Regions from separate parts of the Brevibacillus sp. FW306-2-1A-C05A genome, predicted to be linked through region 2. Evidence: riboswitches for the same ligand, from Rfam matches in the RefSeq annotation. Region 2 holds a riboswitch; the other holds the start of a gene.
What was found. A riboswitch is a leader RNA that binds a small molecule or an ion and turns the genes downstream of it on or off. The one in region 2 is predicted to bind FMN.
Positions count from the first base shown of each region.

Region 1: another riboswitch for FMN. It lies ahead of AC3WJN_RS21920 (ECF transporter S component); the one in region 2 lies ahead of ribD (bifunctional diaminohydroxyphosphoribosylaminopyrimidine deaminase/5-amino-6-(5-phosphoribosylamino)uracil reductase RibD).

Region 1 is NZ_JBYSWV010000051.1:7,744-15,321, reverse strand. Features, by position in the region: gene AC3WJN_RS21930 (ABC transporter permease) at 1-580, shown strand, start outside; gene AC3WJN_RS21925 (ABC transporter permease) at 584-1,381, shown strand; FMN riboswitch at 1,740-1,896, shown strand; gene AC3WJN_RS21920 (ECF transporter S component) at 2,152-2,760, shown strand; gene proS (proline--tRNA ligase) at 3,078-4,544, shown strand; gene AC3WJN_RS21910 (HAD family hydrolase) at 4,637-5,275, opposite strand; gene AC3WJN_RS21905 (winged helix-turn-helix domain-containing protein) at 5,354-5,986, opposite strand; gene bcp (thioredoxin-dependent thiol peroxidase) at 6,138-6,608, shown strand; gene AC3WJN_RS21895 (M42 family metallopeptidase) at 6,643-7,578, shown strand, end outside.
Region 2 is NZ_JBYSWV010000031.1:23,915-31,492, reverse strand. Features, by position in the region: gene ribH (6,7-dimethyl-8-ribityllumazine synthase) at 1-387, opposite strand, end outside; gene AC3WJN_RS17705 (bifunctional 3,4-dihydroxy-2-butanone-4-phosphate synthase/GTP cyclohydrolase II) at 402-1,601, opposite strand; gene AC3WJN_RS17700 (riboflavin synthase) at 1,620-2,291, opposite strand; gene ribD (bifunctional diaminohydroxyphosphoribosylaminopyrimidine deaminase/5-amino-6-(5-phosphoribosylamino)uracil reductase RibD) at 2,399-3,499, opposite strand; FMN riboswitch at 3,633-3,784, opposite strand; FMN riboswitch at 3,890-4,035, opposite strand; gene AC3WJN_RS17690 (HAD family hydrolase) at 4,122-4,772, opposite strand; gene AC3WJN_RS17685 (hypothetical protein) at 4,960-5,376, shown strand; gene yunB (sporulation protein YunB) at 5,567-6,292, opposite strand; gene AC3WJN_RS17675 (MFS transporter) at 6,335-7,540, opposite strand.

The DNA of each region.
Region 1 (7,578 bases), on a different contig from region 2:
TTACTTTAACAACATTGACACGGAGATCGCCCAGGACGTTCGCGAGGGCAAGGTCGCCATCGAAATGATCCGTCCCTACAACTACTTGTCGGTGAAAACGGCGCAGGCGTTCGGGGAAGGGATTTTCCGCTTTCTGTTTTTCGCGGGGCCGGGGATTTTTCTCATCAGCCTGATTATTCCCTTTCACTTCCCGGCGACCGCGACCGGCTGGGGGCTGTACCTGCTCAGTCTGATGTTCGCTTTTCTCATTAATACGCAGATTAACCTGCTGACGGGTCTGTTCACGTTTTTCCTGTTCCGCAACGACGGGATGATGCGGGCGAAGCGGGTCGTCGTCGATCTGATGTCCGGCCTCGTGCTGCCGATCAGCTTTTTTCCGGGCTGGGCGCAGACCGTCATGGGCTTTCTGCCGTTTCAGGCCGTCAACTACTATCCGAGTCTGATTTTCACCGGAGCGATTACCCCTGGACGGGCCTGGGAATTGATCGGCTTTCAGGCGATCTGGATGGTTGTCATTCTGGTCCCCATCCTGGTTTTGTGGCGTATGGCCCGAAATCGGCTGGTCGTGCAAGGAGGGTAGACGATGCAAAACGTGAAACATATTATCGGCATTTTTGCCGACTACCTGGGCCAGTATTTCAAAACGAGGCTTGCCTATCGGGCTGACTTTCTCGGGGAGCTTGTGTCCAACCTCGTTTCCGAGTTGATTAACCTCGTGTTCATCATCGTCGTGTTCACGCACGTCCCGATGATGAAAGACTGGACGCGGGACGAAATCATTTTCATTTACGGGTTCTTTTTGGTGCCGTATGCGCTGTTCTCGATGTTTTTCGGCTTTTGGGACTTCAACGAGCGCTACATTATCCGGGGCGAAATGGATCGCATCCTGACCAGGCCGATTCACAATCTGGCGCAGGTTTGTCTGGAATCGATTGCGCCGGACCGCATTTTCGGCATCATCACGGGCCTGATTATTATGGGCTATGCGGCGATCCAGCTCGACCTGTCGTTTTACTGGTACGACCCGCTGATCTTCATCGGGCTGGTCGTGAGCGGCGCTCTCATCTACGGCGGCGTGTACACAGCGATTGCGGCGGTCAGCTTTTTCTCCGATTCGCGGACGGGAATCGCCCCGATGATCTACAACATTCAGCAGTACGGCCGCTATCCGGTGGATGTGTACAACAAAGCGATCCGCTTCGTGCTGACCTATGTACTGCCGTTTGCCTTCGTCGGCGTCTACCCGGCTGCCTACTTTTTGCGCAAAGAAGTCTGGTACACCTACGCGGCGTTTACTCCGCTCGTGGCTGTCGTTTTCTTTGGCCTCGGCCTGTTTGTCTGGAACTGGGGAGTCAGCAAATATCGGGGAGCGGGTTCGTAGCAGTCGCGGCGTGATTCGATGCTGGAGGAGCCGAATGTATATTTTTATTTGCGGCTCGTTATGGTAACATTAGAGGTAACAAGCGAAAAAAAGACCGTCCGGCGGCAACCGGAGCGGTCTGTACAATGGAAGCTTCCCTCAAGGGGTTCGGCTCAAAATTTCTGGAAGAATAGACCGCTGGAGTTGGGACTCAAGGGCGGTCTATTTCTTTTTGGTCAAGGTAACTACCAACCCGATCAAAGCGACCAGGAGCATATCCTATTAAATCCATCGGAAAACAATAAAAAATTGTCGATTTAGCCGTTTCCTCTATTGTCAAATCAAAAAAGCGCAGTATAATATGCAATATACAACTACACAATTCCTTCGGGGCAGGGTGCAATTCCCGACCGGCGGTGATCGTGTCACGAGCACGTTAAGCCCGCGAGCCTCCCCAGCTTGTCAGCAAGCGACGGAGTGCAGGATCTGGTGAGATTCCAGAGCCGACAGTACAGTCTGGATGGGAGAAGGATGACGACAGTACGTTTTCTGCACGTGCTTGTTTGCCTGTGCAAACGGGAAAAGCTGCAAAAGGGGCATGCAAAATCAGCACCTTTTGTTTCGCGAACCTGTTTCCTGCACATGCTTTGTCATACGCCTGTAATCTGCCCTGAGAATCTTTCTCAGGGTATTTTTGCGTTTCCGCAGGCAAATCGTATGAGTAGCAACACGTGTGGCACGACCACTGTTGCCATTCCTCAAAGAAGGAGAACAAAGAGGAGATGGTACACATGAAAGAAACAGCCTTGCATTCTTCGCGCAGAGCAACCCAGCGGATCGTGACGATTCCGATGCTGGCCGCCGTTGCCTTTATCCTGCAATTTTTGGAGGTTCCCGTTCCGCTGATGCCGAGCTTTCTGAAGCTTGATTTCAGCACGCTGCCAGCGTTGATCGGCGGGCTTATGTACGGTCCGGTGGCCGGAATCATCATCGAAGTTTTGAAAAATACATTGCACTTTCTGTTTAAAAATGCAGACGGACTCTTGATCGGCGAGATTGCCAATGTGATTGCCGGCGCCAGCTTCATTTTGCCGGCTATCCTGCTGCAACGCAGCGGCCAGGGCAAAAAAGGTTTTCTGACAGGGCTTGCGCTCGGGACATTGATGATGACGGTCGTCATGGCTGTCGCCAACGCATACGTCCTGCTCCCGGCTTACGCTGTGCTCTACCATATGCCGATGGCAGAACTGCTTGCGATGTTCAATGCGACGAGCGTCTGGTCCCTCGTCTTGGTCGGCATTGTGCCGTTCAACATTTTCAAAGGCGTCGTGCTCGCCTTGGTCGCCTATCCTGTTTACGCCAAGCTGGGCGCTCGCCTGGCCCTGCGTACCACAAATTGACATCGGCCTTTCGACTTGCTAAGATATGTTCTTAAACGAACCGTTTTTGTGAAAAGGCTATGAAAGGACCCGCAGCTATTTCCCTTGTTCCAGAGAGTCGGCCCTAGTCTGGAAGGCTGATACGAGGCATACCTGCACCCCATCCTGAAGCCGCCAGCGACGAGCTGGTCCGGTCGCCCCGCCGTTATCGGGTTGGAAAAGAGGACTGTGGCACAAGCCATGGTCAATCAGGGTGGTACCGCGGAAGTCAATCCTCCGTCCCTTTTGGGATGGGGGATTTTTTGCATTTCATGCGAAGAAAAAAGGAGCGTAGAAGGATGAAAGAGGACAAAGCGTTTGTAAAAGAAATTACACCGCAGTCGGAAGATTTTTCGCGCTGGTACATTGATGCGATCAAAAAGGCGGACTTGATGGACTACACCCCGGTGCGCGGCTGCATCGTCTTCAAGCCCGACGGCTTCGAGCTGTGGGAGCGGATTCAGGAGGCGATGGACAAACGGTTCAAGGAAACCGGACATCGCAATGCCTACTTCCCGATGCTGATTCCCGAGTCGTTTTTCCAAAAAGAAAAAGAGCACATCGAGGGCTTCAACCCAGAACTGCCATGGGTGACCGAAGCGGGCGGCGAACAGTTGGAGGAAAAGCTCGCCCTGCGCCCGACCTCGGAGACGATCATCGGCCACATGTACAGCCAGTGGATTCAGAGCTACCGCGACTTGCCGATCCTGATTAACCAGTGGGCCAACGTGTTCCGCTGGGAAAAGCGCACGATGCCGTTTTTGCGCACATCGGAATTTCTCTGGCAGGAAGGCCACACCGCCCATGCGACAGAAGAAGAGGCGCGCCAGGAAACGATGCAGATGCTCGAAATTTATCGCGAAGTAGTCGAGCAGGAGCTGGCGATTCCGGTATGGAAAGGGCAAAAGACGCCGAGCGAGCGCTTCGCGGGTGCGGTTGACACGTACTCGATCGAAGCGATGATGAAGGACGGAAAAGCCGTGCAGGCAGGTACCTCGCACTATTTGGGCGACAAGTTTGCGCGCGGCTTCGAGATCAAGTTTTTGGACCGCGACAATCAGTTCAAGTACGTGCATACGACCTCGTGGGGCAGCTCGACGCGGCTCATCGGCTCGATGATCATGGTGCACGGCGACGACCGCGGCCTGGCGCTGCCGCCACGGATGGCGCCTACGCAAGTCATCATGATTCCGGTAGGTCCGATGAAGCTGCGGGAAAAAGTGATGGAGGCGTTCGATCCGCTTTTCGACGAGATCAAAGCGGCAGGGGTTCGCGTGCGTGCCGACTTGCGTGAAGAGACGCCGGGCTGGAAGTTCAACGAATGGGAAATGCGCGGGGTGCCGCTGCGCCTGGAGCTTGGGCCGCGCGATGTGGAAAACGGTCAGGCGATCCTGGCCCGCCGCGATACGGGCGAAAAAGTGACCGTGCCGCTGGCGGGAATTGCCCAGACGATTGCGAAGCTGCTCGAAGACATCCAGCAAAACATGTTCCAAAAAGCGCTGGCCTTCCGGGAAGCTAATTCTCATCTCGACGTCGACACGATGGAGCAGTTGGCTGCGCACATCGCCAACTGCGAAAGCGAGAACCGCCCAAGCGGCTGGGTGCTGGCCGGCTGGTGCGGAGACGACGCTTGCGAAGCCAAGGTCAAGGAAGAAACCAAATTTACCTCCCGCAACATTCCGTTCGATCCGCCTGCCCAAAAAGCAGCCTGCATTTGCTGCGGCAAAGAGGCGAAGCATACGGTCTGGTTCGGGCGGGCGTACTAGGCGGTTCTGGTAACGCATACGCTTGAACCGAAAACAAGGGAGTGCCCCTCGCGTGAAAAAGAGGGCACTCCCTTTTTGCCTGTGCGAAAAACTTAGCGGCCGAGCACCCAGTCGGCAAAAACCTGTGCGTCGGAAAAGCGGTAGTCCGGCTCCGGATCGAAGCTTCCGGCCTTTTGCGTGACGGGCAGCCAATCGACCCCGACCGTCGTAAGCCCTGCCGCACGCCCGGCCACGATGTCGGCATCGCTGTCGCCTACAAAAATCGTCTCCCCGGCCGTTGAGCCAAGCTCTTTCAGCGCAGTAAAAATGCCTTCCGGGTGCGGCTTTGGCTGGCTCACGTCATCGCCTGTAATCACGACGGAAAAATACGTTTCCAGTCCCCACTCGCGCAAGGAAATATCTGCGCTTCTCCGTCCTTTTCCCGTGACGATTCCCATCTGGACTCCAGCCGCGTGCAACTGCTCCAGCATGCGGGCGATTTCCCCGGGGTTTTGCACCCGGGCATGCTCGCTCGTGTAGATGGCAAAAAAATGATCCAGTGCCGCGGCATGCTCGTGTGCGGGCAGCCTGTTTTGCAAAATGCCTGTCTCCGTCGGCCCGAACAGCGCGACGATTTGCTCGTCTGTGTAATGCTCCTGCAAAAAGCGCTGAAAAGTCGAGCGAAAAGCCGTGAAGATGAGCGGGAGCGTATCGGCGACGGTTCCGTCAAAATCAAACAGAATGGTGCGCATCATCCACCCTCCTTTTGGGCTGAAAAACAAAGAAAAACCATCTTTCTTGATGGTTTTCCTGGTGTGGTTCTCTGCTTTTTACAGAGGCTTGTCCTGATCGTCTGCATCCTCAAACGGTTCTTCCGAATCGTCAGTCGGGTCAGCAGGCGTCAACGGGAACAGAACGTCGAAAAACTTGAATTTGCGGCGTCCCGGCTCGTTTTTAAAGCCTTTGTACTTCTGCAAAAGATCGCTGATGTCGTCGACCAGTTGGTTGCGTTCTTCCTGGCTCAAATAAAATTCAGTCAGGTTAAAAGCAAACGTGTTCTGGTATTCCTTGCGAACATCCTGATCGCTTGCCACGAAGCGGTTGAGTGTCCTCATGAGATCCTTTTCTGTCGTGCGAAACGGAGTGAACATGACGTCACTCAATTGCTGTGCGTTTTCCTCAATCATAAGCTGAAGCTTAACCTGAATCACCTTGGCGACTGGCTCGTAATATTTCTCAACGATGGAACCTTTGACGCGGGTATCCACCTGTTCGAGCAAACCAACACGCACGAGCTCCTTCACGTGGTAGTGAAGACGTGCAGCATTTTCGCCTAGTTCCGTAGCGATTTGTTTGGCCGTACGCGGCTCCAAATCCTCGAAGAGTTCTAAAATCTTAACCCGTTCTGCTATGGCAAGGGATTTAAGCGCTTCTGGATCGGTTACTTCAAAAAACTCTTTCATGCCAATTCTCACCATCCAACTGACTAGGCCATTTTTTTATTTTTCTTAATTAATTCTATCGTTTTCTAATTGAAAGCGCAACGTATATGCGGATGAAGTGCCTGTAAGCTTGTGGTAAAATGAGACAAGTGATTTTTACGGAGGGATGAGCATGATCGCAAGCGGACAAGCCGCGCCGTTATTTACATTGCAGGCCAATCAGGATCAGACGATTTCACTTTCCCAATTCCGCGGGAAAAATGTTGTGCTTTATTTTTATCCGAAGGACATGACGCCAGGCTGCACGACAGAGGCGTGTGATTTCCGGGACTACCATCCGCAGTTCGCTGAGCTGAATACAGTCGTACTCGGGATCAGCCCGGATTCAGTCAAATCGCACGACAAGTTTATTGCCAAGCACGAGCTGCCGTTTCCGCTGTTGGCAGACCCGGAGCACGAGGTGGCAGAAGCGTACGGAGTGTGGGTGCTGAAAAAAATGTACGGCCGCGAGTACATGGGGATCGAGCGGACGACCTTTGTGATCGACAAGGAAGGAAACATCGCAAAGGTCTGGCCAAAAGTAAAGGTGAAAGGGCACGTACAGGAAGTGCTTCAATTCATCAAGGAAGAGCTGCAAGGCTGACAGGCAGAGTTGATACATAGAGGAGGAGCATTTCATGAGTGTGTCTACAGAGTATGTGGTTCAATCCTTTTGCCAATTGGCGAACATCCCGAGTCCGTCCGGCAACACAGCCAAAGTCATGGCGTGGGTAGCGCAGGAGCTGGAACAGCTCGGCGTCGAGTACAAGCGGACGAACAAAGGCGCGATTGTAGCGACTGTGCCGGGAGCGCGTGACGACAAGGCGCGCCTGCTGACAGCGCACGTCGATACGCTTGGCGCGATGGTCAAGGAAATCAAAAGCAACGGCCGTTTGAAGCTGACTTTGATCGGCGGCTTTGAGTTCAATGCAATTGAAGGGGAGCATTGCACGGTGGAAACCGCGAGCGGCCGCCTCGTCACCGGAACGATTTTGTCCTCGAAGGCTTCCGTCCACGTGTACGGCCGCGATGCAGGCAAGGCGGAAAGAACAGACGTCAACATGGAAGTGCGCCTGGACGAAAAAGTGACAAACAGGGAGCAGGTGCAGGAGCTGGGCGTTTCCGTCGGGGATTTTGTCTCCTTCGACCCGCGCGTGACCGTCACCGACAGCGGCTTCATCAAGTCCCGGCACATTGATGACAAGGCGAGCGTCGCCATTTTGCTCGGCGTGCTGAAGGAGCTTCGCGAATCCGGGCAGCAACTGCCATACACCACGCACTTTTTTATCAGCAACAACGAAGAGATCGGCTATGGCGGCAATTCCAGCATTCCGGCAAACGTCGTGGAGTATTTGGCGGTGGATATGGGCGCGATCGGCGACGGCCAGACGACAGACGAATACTGCGTCTCCATTTGCGCGAAGGATTCCTCCGGGCCGTACCACTACGGTTTGCGCAGCCATTTGACCCGACTGGCCAAAGAAAACGGCTTGAACTACGCGGTAGACATTTACTCGTATTACAACTCAGACGCGAGCGCGGCGTTGCGGTCAGGGTACGACATCGTCCACGGG
Region 2 (7,578 bases):
GCCGGCGCGCTCAATCGCTTGCTCGATGTTGTCCGTCGTCAGCACGCCAAAAATGACCGGAATCCCGGTGGAAAGCGACAGCGAGGCGACGCCTTTGGCTGCTTCGTTGCAGACGTAGTCGAAGTGCGGAGTCGCTCCGCGGATGACCGCGCCCAATGTCACAACCGCGTCATAGCGCCCCGACTCGGCCATTTTTTTCGCGATCAACGGAATTTCAAAAGCGCCCGGCACCCAGGCCACGTCTACGTTGTCTTCCTCTACGCCGTGGCGCTTCAACGCATCGAGCGCACCGCCTACCAGCTTGCTGACGATCAGCTCGTTAAATCTTCCTGCTACAATCCCTACGCGCAAGCCCGTTCCTACCAAATGTCCCTCAAATGTTCTCATCTTCTCCACTCTCCTTAGCCTTTGAAATGAAGCAGGTGTCCCAGCTTCTCCTGTTTGGTCGACAAATACCGTTTGTTGTGCGGATGTGCCTGCATTTGCAGCGGCACCCGTTCCTCCACCTTCAGCCCGTAGCCGTCCAGCCCCCGGATTTTGCGCGGGTTATTGGTCAAAAGCCGCATTTTTTGCACGCCCAGGTCGCGGAGAATTTGCGCCCCGATGCCGTAATCGCGCAGATCGGCGGGGAATCCGAGCTTTTCGTTCGCCTCCACCGTATCCAGCCCTTCCTCCTGCAGCTTGTAGGCGCGCAGCTTGTTAATAAGCCCGATGCCGCGGCCTTCCTGGCGCATGTACAAAAGGATGCCGGAGCCCGCCGCCTCGATCTGCTCCAGCGCAGCATGCAGTTGCGGGCCGCAATCGCAGCGGTGGGACCCGAAAATATCTCCTGTGAGGCACTCGGAATGCACCCGGACGAGAACGGGCTTGGCCGAATCAATCTCGCCCTTGATGAGCGCCACGTGCTCTTTGCCGTCCAGCTCGTTCGTATAGGCGGCGATCCGAAAATCGCCATAGCTCGTCGGCAGGCTCACTTCGATTTCTTTTCGCACGTGCGATTCGGTGCGCATCCGGTAGGCGATCAGATCGGCAATCGTAATCAGCTTCAAGTCGAAGCGGCGAGCGATCTCCACGAGCTGCGGCAACCGCGCCATCGAGCCATCCTCGTTCATGATTTCACAAATGACACCTGCGGGCACGCTCCCCGCCAGCCGGGCGAGGTCCACCGCCGCTTCGGTATGGCCCGCCCGCCGCAAAACGCCCCCGGCTCTCGCAATCAGCGGAAAAATATGCCCCGGCCTGCGAAAGTCCTCTGCCGTCTTCCGCTCGTCCAGCATCGCCAGCACGGTCTGCGAACGCTCCTGCGCCGAGATGCCTGTATGCGTGCTCACCTCGTCAATCGACACGGTAAACGCCGTCCCTTGCTTGTCCGTGTTGTGCCTGACCATTGGGGTGAGCGCAAGCCGCGCGGCCTGTTCCTCCGTCACCGGGACGCAGACAAGACCGCGCCCGTGCGTCGCCATAAAGTTAATCATCTCCGGCGCAGCCGCTTCCGCCAGGCAGACGAAGTCCCCTTCATTTTCCCGATCCTCGTCATCCACGACGATGATGGCTTTTCCTTGGCGCAAATCTTCCAGCGCCTCTTCTATGCGATGAAACATGGGCTTGTCCCTCCTCGTTCAAACGAATCCGTTTTCCTGCAAAAAAGCCATGCTGATTTTCGCGCCTTTTGCTTCGGTCTGATTGCCGCCTGCTGGCTTGCCGCGATAGCCCAAAAGCCGCTCGACGTACTTGCCGATAATATCTGTCTCCAGGTTCACCTGATCGCCCGCGCGCCGATCGTGCAGGCTGGTCGCTGCCAGCGTATGCGGGATGATCGACACCGAAAAATGCGCATCGGCAACGTCCACGACCGTAAGACTGATGCCATCGACGCAGATCGAGCCTTGCCTGATGACGTATCGTAACAGCTCCGGCGCGGCTTCAATGCGAAACAGCACAGCGTTGGCGTGCGGCTCTCGGGACAAAATCGTGCCCGTTCCGTCGATATGCCCGGAGACGATATGCCCGCCAAAGCGGTCGCCCAGCCGCATCGCCCGCTCCAGATTGACCCGCTGGCCTGTGCGCAGGTGACGGAGGGTTGTCTTTTTCATCGTCTCCGGCATGACATCTACGCTAAAATGCCGAGCCGAAAAAGACGTGACCGTCAGGCAAATCCCGTTGACGGCGATACTGTCGCCGAGCTTGACGCCTTCCAGCACCCGCTGCGCCCGAATGACCAGCCGACTCGCCTGCCCGTTGCCTGTGCTGGATTCCAACGTTCCGACTTCCTCCACCAGTCCGGTAAACATCGGCCTTTTCCTCCTCTTTGTGCTTTCTGAACAAAAATTTGCTCCCGTCGTCTGGCGACTGCTGCTCTCTGGCGCGAATGCGCAGAAAACGGAAAACCTGCTTCCAGCTACTTTTCCCATAGCGGATAACCGCTTATGCGCACGTCCTGCTCATCCAGCAGCTCGACAGTTGCATCCGCAAGCCGGACAGTCTGATCCATCGTGGCGAAGCCCGGTCCGCCAAATGGCGTGGGCGCGCCGCTTCCGCCGATCAGCTTCAACGACACGTAGCTGACGATCTTCTGGATCGCGCGCGCCTGTAAAAACGCCCCGTTCACTGCCTGCCCGCCTTCAACCAGCAGCGAAGTAATCCCGCACTCGCCCAGCGTATCCAGTACGTTTTCCACCGAAATTTGTCCGCTTGCCACAAACAGCCTGACGCCTTTTGCCGCCAATGCCGCACGCTTTTCTGGCGGAGCCGCCTCTGTCGTGAAAATCCAGGTCGGCGCATCCGCATTTTCGATCACGCGCGCTGCAAGTGGCGTGCGAAGCTCGCTGTCCAGGACGATCCGCACAGGCTGCCGCCCATACAACTGCTCCCCTTGTCTGGCCGTCAAAAGCGGATCGTCCGCCAAAACGGTTCCTACCCCGACCAAAATCGCATCGTGCTGTCTCCGCAGTTCGTGCACCTCCGCGCGCGCCCGTTCGCCCGTGATCCAGCGGCTGTGTCCTGTGACCGAAGCGATTTTGCCGTCCAGCGTGCTCGCCGTTTTCACCGTCACAAACGGGCGCTTCGTCGTGATGTAGTGGAAAAACACCTCGTTGAGCCTTTTCGCTTCCGCTTCGCCTACCCCGACGAGCACTTCCACTCCTGCGGCGCGCAGCTTCTCCACGCCTTTTCCAGCCACGAGCGGATTCGGGTCCAGCGTCGCAATCACAGCCCGGCGAATCCCCGCCGCCACTACCGCATCGGCGCAAGGGGGCGTTTTTCCGAAGTGGCTGCACGGCTCCAGCGTCACGTACAAAGTAGCGCCAGCCGCCTTTTCCCCTGCCATGCGCAGCGCATGCACCTCCGCATGCGGCTCCCCGGCACGCAAATGCGCGCCCATGCCTGCAACTGCTCCGTTGCTCACCAGGACTGCACCGACCAGTGGATTGGGGCTGGTCTGGCCGTGGGCCGAGCGCGCCAGCTCCAGCGCCAATGCCATGAACCGCTTGTCCTGCTCCATGTAAAACCTCCTTTTTCCTGCCTGGATTCCAGCCAAAACAAAAAGCCCTCGAAACCTCAAGCGTTTCAGGGCATAGGGAAAGAAGCCTTCTCGCATTCGTTTTTTGCAAAAATAACGATGCCAAAAAGCGCAGTCAGCTCTTCTTCCATCCGGACTTTACCGTCGGCTCTGGAGTTGCACCAGATCAGTCGCAAACCGTCACGGTCCACGAGTCGCGGGCTCAGACGATGGTTCGCCATCGCCATTACCGCCGGTCAGGAATTTCACCTTGCCCTGAAGATTTTCGCTATGAAGTTGCGGAATAAAAAACGCCCGTGAGAACATGCTCAGGGCGTAGGGAAAGAAACCTCGCAAATGCCTGTTTTTGAAAAAACAGCTCTGAGGTTATGCCAATACCTTCTCCCATCCGGACTTTACCGTCGGCCTTGGATTTGCACCAAGTCAGTCGCTATCCAACTGCGATAGCGAGTCGCGGGCTCAGACGTGCGTTCGTCATTACCGCCGGTCGGGAATTTCACCCTACCCTGAAGGCTGGTATTCAGTTAGGCAAAGTATAGCACATTTTTCACGTTCGCTGTCATTTTTTTAGGCAGAAGTGTTTTTCTCCTGCCTGCAAGCTTTGTTACAACATAGTCAGCAGCTCGCGCAAATCCGCAATGTACGCTTGCGGTGCCACGTCATGGCGCTCCATGTCTTGCGCATGTCCCTGGTAGGCGATAAACGCCACCTCCCCGTCCTGCGCGGCTTTTCCGTCAATCCAGGAATCCCCGACCATCGTCCAGGCCGAAGCAGGCATATCGGGATACTGCCTGCGAATGTAATGAATCCCGGACGGGTGCGGCTTCAAGGTCGTCATCTGCTCGCGCGCCACAATCTTCTCGAAGCAGCCCGCAATACCGGTTTGGTGCAGCGCTTCCTCTGCGGCAGCGTAGGCGTTGTTGGTCAAAATGAACAAATGATGCCGCTCCATGAGCTGCGCGAGCACTTCCTGGGCATGGTTCTCGAGAACAGCCTCGTGCATCCCCGCCTTTTCGATTGCCGTGACGGCTCCCCACATCTCCTGTTCGAGCTGGCTGGTCAGCCTGCCCGACTTTCGGCCAAGCTCGATCAGTTGCGAGGCGGTATGGCTGTGCCAGTCGAAGGTCGGCTCTATCAGACCATGCTCCGTCCACAACTGAAAAATTGCCTGCTTCATTTCCGCAAAATTGATCTTCGAGTGCAGCAGCGTATTGTCCATGTCAAAAATGATGCCTGTTGCAAAGCGTCTGTTCATTTCCTTTCCAGCCCCCTCGTCTTCGGTCCGTTCCCGTCTCTTGCGCTCGCAAGCCGCTTTTTTCAGTATAGCAAACAAGTTGCTCCCCCGATTGCCGAATGCTGGAAACAGGACTTTTTCCATATGGAGAACCAAAAATGACATAGAATATTTTCTACGTATGATGAAGAGGAGCTGATGATACGTGATGAAAAAGAAAGCGTGGGCGCACGTCGCTCTGTCGCTCTTTGTGGCAGTGGCGATCAGTGCGTGCAGCCAGCCAGCTTCAGTGGATCAACCGGCACAGCAAGCGGAACAGCAAACACCGCAACAGTCAGCGCAGCAACCAGCACAGCAGACTGCGCAACAGCCGACCCAGCAAACTTCCGGCGACACTGCTGCCCAGCCTGCCTCTGAACAGAAGCGGCCGGAATATCTCCCAGCCGATTTCCCGCTCCCGGAGGTCGCCGAAATTAGCACCTCGCATTCCGAAATCAAAGACGGCAAAAAGTTTGTCCTGCTCATTTTCAGCACAAAGGAAAGCATGCCAGCCGTAACCAAGCTGTACAAAGACTACTTCAAGACGCAAAACCTCTCTGACTCCGGGCAAACCATCGACGACTAAAACATCATTATTCAGGGAGGCAACATCGAGAAAAAACAGTCCTGGTCGATGATCGGCGGCCCGCTCAGCGGCCAGGAAGGCGTCATCGAGCTGACTGTCACCTGGGCGGAGCAGTAAGCAAGGGCAGCCATCTCCATGAAAAAAGCGACAGCTCGCACGCTGCCGCTTTTTTTCGTTTCCGCCGCGCCTTCTACGGGCTGTCGTCCATACCTTCCATGGGCGCACGCGGCACATCCGGCTTGCCTTCCGGATTGTTGTACAAATACTGCGGCACGTCGCCGATGATGAGGGAGTGCGTGATCGGGATTTTCGTCGTAACCGTCTGCTCCTCGGTCGCAAACGGAATGACGATGCGCAAGTCGACCTCTACGAAAATGTAGACCGTGGCGAGCACCATGTTGATGCCCGCCTCCTTCAGCTCTGTCTCCAGCTTCGTTTTCACAGAGCCGATCGGCACGAAGGTCACGGGCAAGTTCGGCCCCATTTGCGCCAGAAACGTATTCCCTGTCGCCAGGCCAAGCGGAATCGTGCGGTCCACTTTTTCCGTCTCGAACTCCTGGAGCTTGTTCTGGACGCGCGAGGTGGTTTCGCCGACAATTCTTGCGTACTCCTTGAAGTTGAACTGATACGCCTGAATTTGCCCCTCGTTGTTCTTCTCGATCTTCACGATCTGGTTGAAGTCGACGCCTTGCTGGGAAATCCGCTTGGTGACCGCATCCGTAATCGCTTCCTTCGCCAATTGCTCTGCTTTTTGAGTAGCCAGGATCAACAGTGTCGGCTCCAGCCGATGCTGCAAAAAAACGAGCGTCTGAATCGACAGCACAAAAAAAATCACCAGCGCGATCAAAAACGCTTTCGTTCGGGAAAGCGGGTTTCTCCAACGCCGACGGGGTCGAAATATAGCCACTCCCGTCACCTCCCAATTGGTACATCCTATGGTGAGTGACGGGAAAAAAGACTACCCGCGACGAGCGCCACCCGCTTGCTGTGCCTTGCGCACATAGCATCCCAGACCGAGCAGTGCCAGAGCCAAAAGCGCCTGCGCGACGGCGACCATCGCTGCCAATCCTAAGACAGCGGAAATCGCGGGCGCCGCCAAAAATGCGACAAAAAACCCGCTGCGGCTAAACAAGCCCTGTACCCCCAGCACCTTGCCGCGCACCTCGTTTTTGGCCTGCTGCAACAGCGTGCTCTCCAAGACTTGAGCCGCTCCGCCAAAAAGCCCCGCGCCCGCGAGCAAAAGCAGCGCCCAAACCGCACCGTCGGCGGCAAACGCAAGCACGATGAACACAGCCAGGAGCCAATGCGCCCCCAGCATCCCAGGCCAAGGCGCAACGGGAATGCGCGCCACCAGATAAGCGCCGATCAGGCCACCGACACTCATGACTGACCACATCATCCCGTGCAAGGTCGCGTCCCCGTGGCTAATCTGATCTGCCAAAAACGGCAAACCGTAGTTATGCGAAGCCGTGCTGATCGACAGCGGCGCAGCCAGCAGGCTGATGGCAAGCAATACGGGCGCGCTTTGCAAGTACCTGACGGCTGCCCGCATGCCACGCTCCTTTTGCTTCCCCCCGCTGTCTCCGGCAGAGCGCTCGCCAGCCGCCCCGCTTTTCGGCCATGCCCGGCTCTCCCAGCGCATCCGGGTCAAGAGCAAAGCCGAGAGGAAGAAGCTGGCTGCATCTGCGCCAATGACGAGCGCGTAGCCAACACGGTCAGTCAAAAAGCCCCCCAGCACAAAGCCCGCCATGCCTACGAGCGATTCCAGGCGCACCTTGAGCCCGTTCACCCACACCAGCCGCTCCATCCCGAACATCTGCGGCAGCGAAGCCTGAAAGCTGATCGTAAACAGCGTGTACAGCATGCCTTTGAGAAACGCTGCGGCAACCACGACATACGGATGCGGAGCAGCGATGATTGCGAGAAGCGCAAGTCCTGCTCCGATATCGCTTGCGATCATGGCATGCCTGCGGTCCATCCGGTCAGCCAGCATGCCCGCAAACGGGCTGAACAGCATGCCGCCTACCTGACGGGCGACAAAAAAGGCCGTCAGCCAAAAGGCGCTATGCTCAAATGTGAAAATCAACGCGCTGCACGCGATCAAATCCATTCGCGAGCCAAGCGAAGACAGCGCATTGACGTACAAGTAATGTTTTACGTTCATGTGTGCCAAACCTCCTGTCAGTCGCAGGCGGTTCGGAC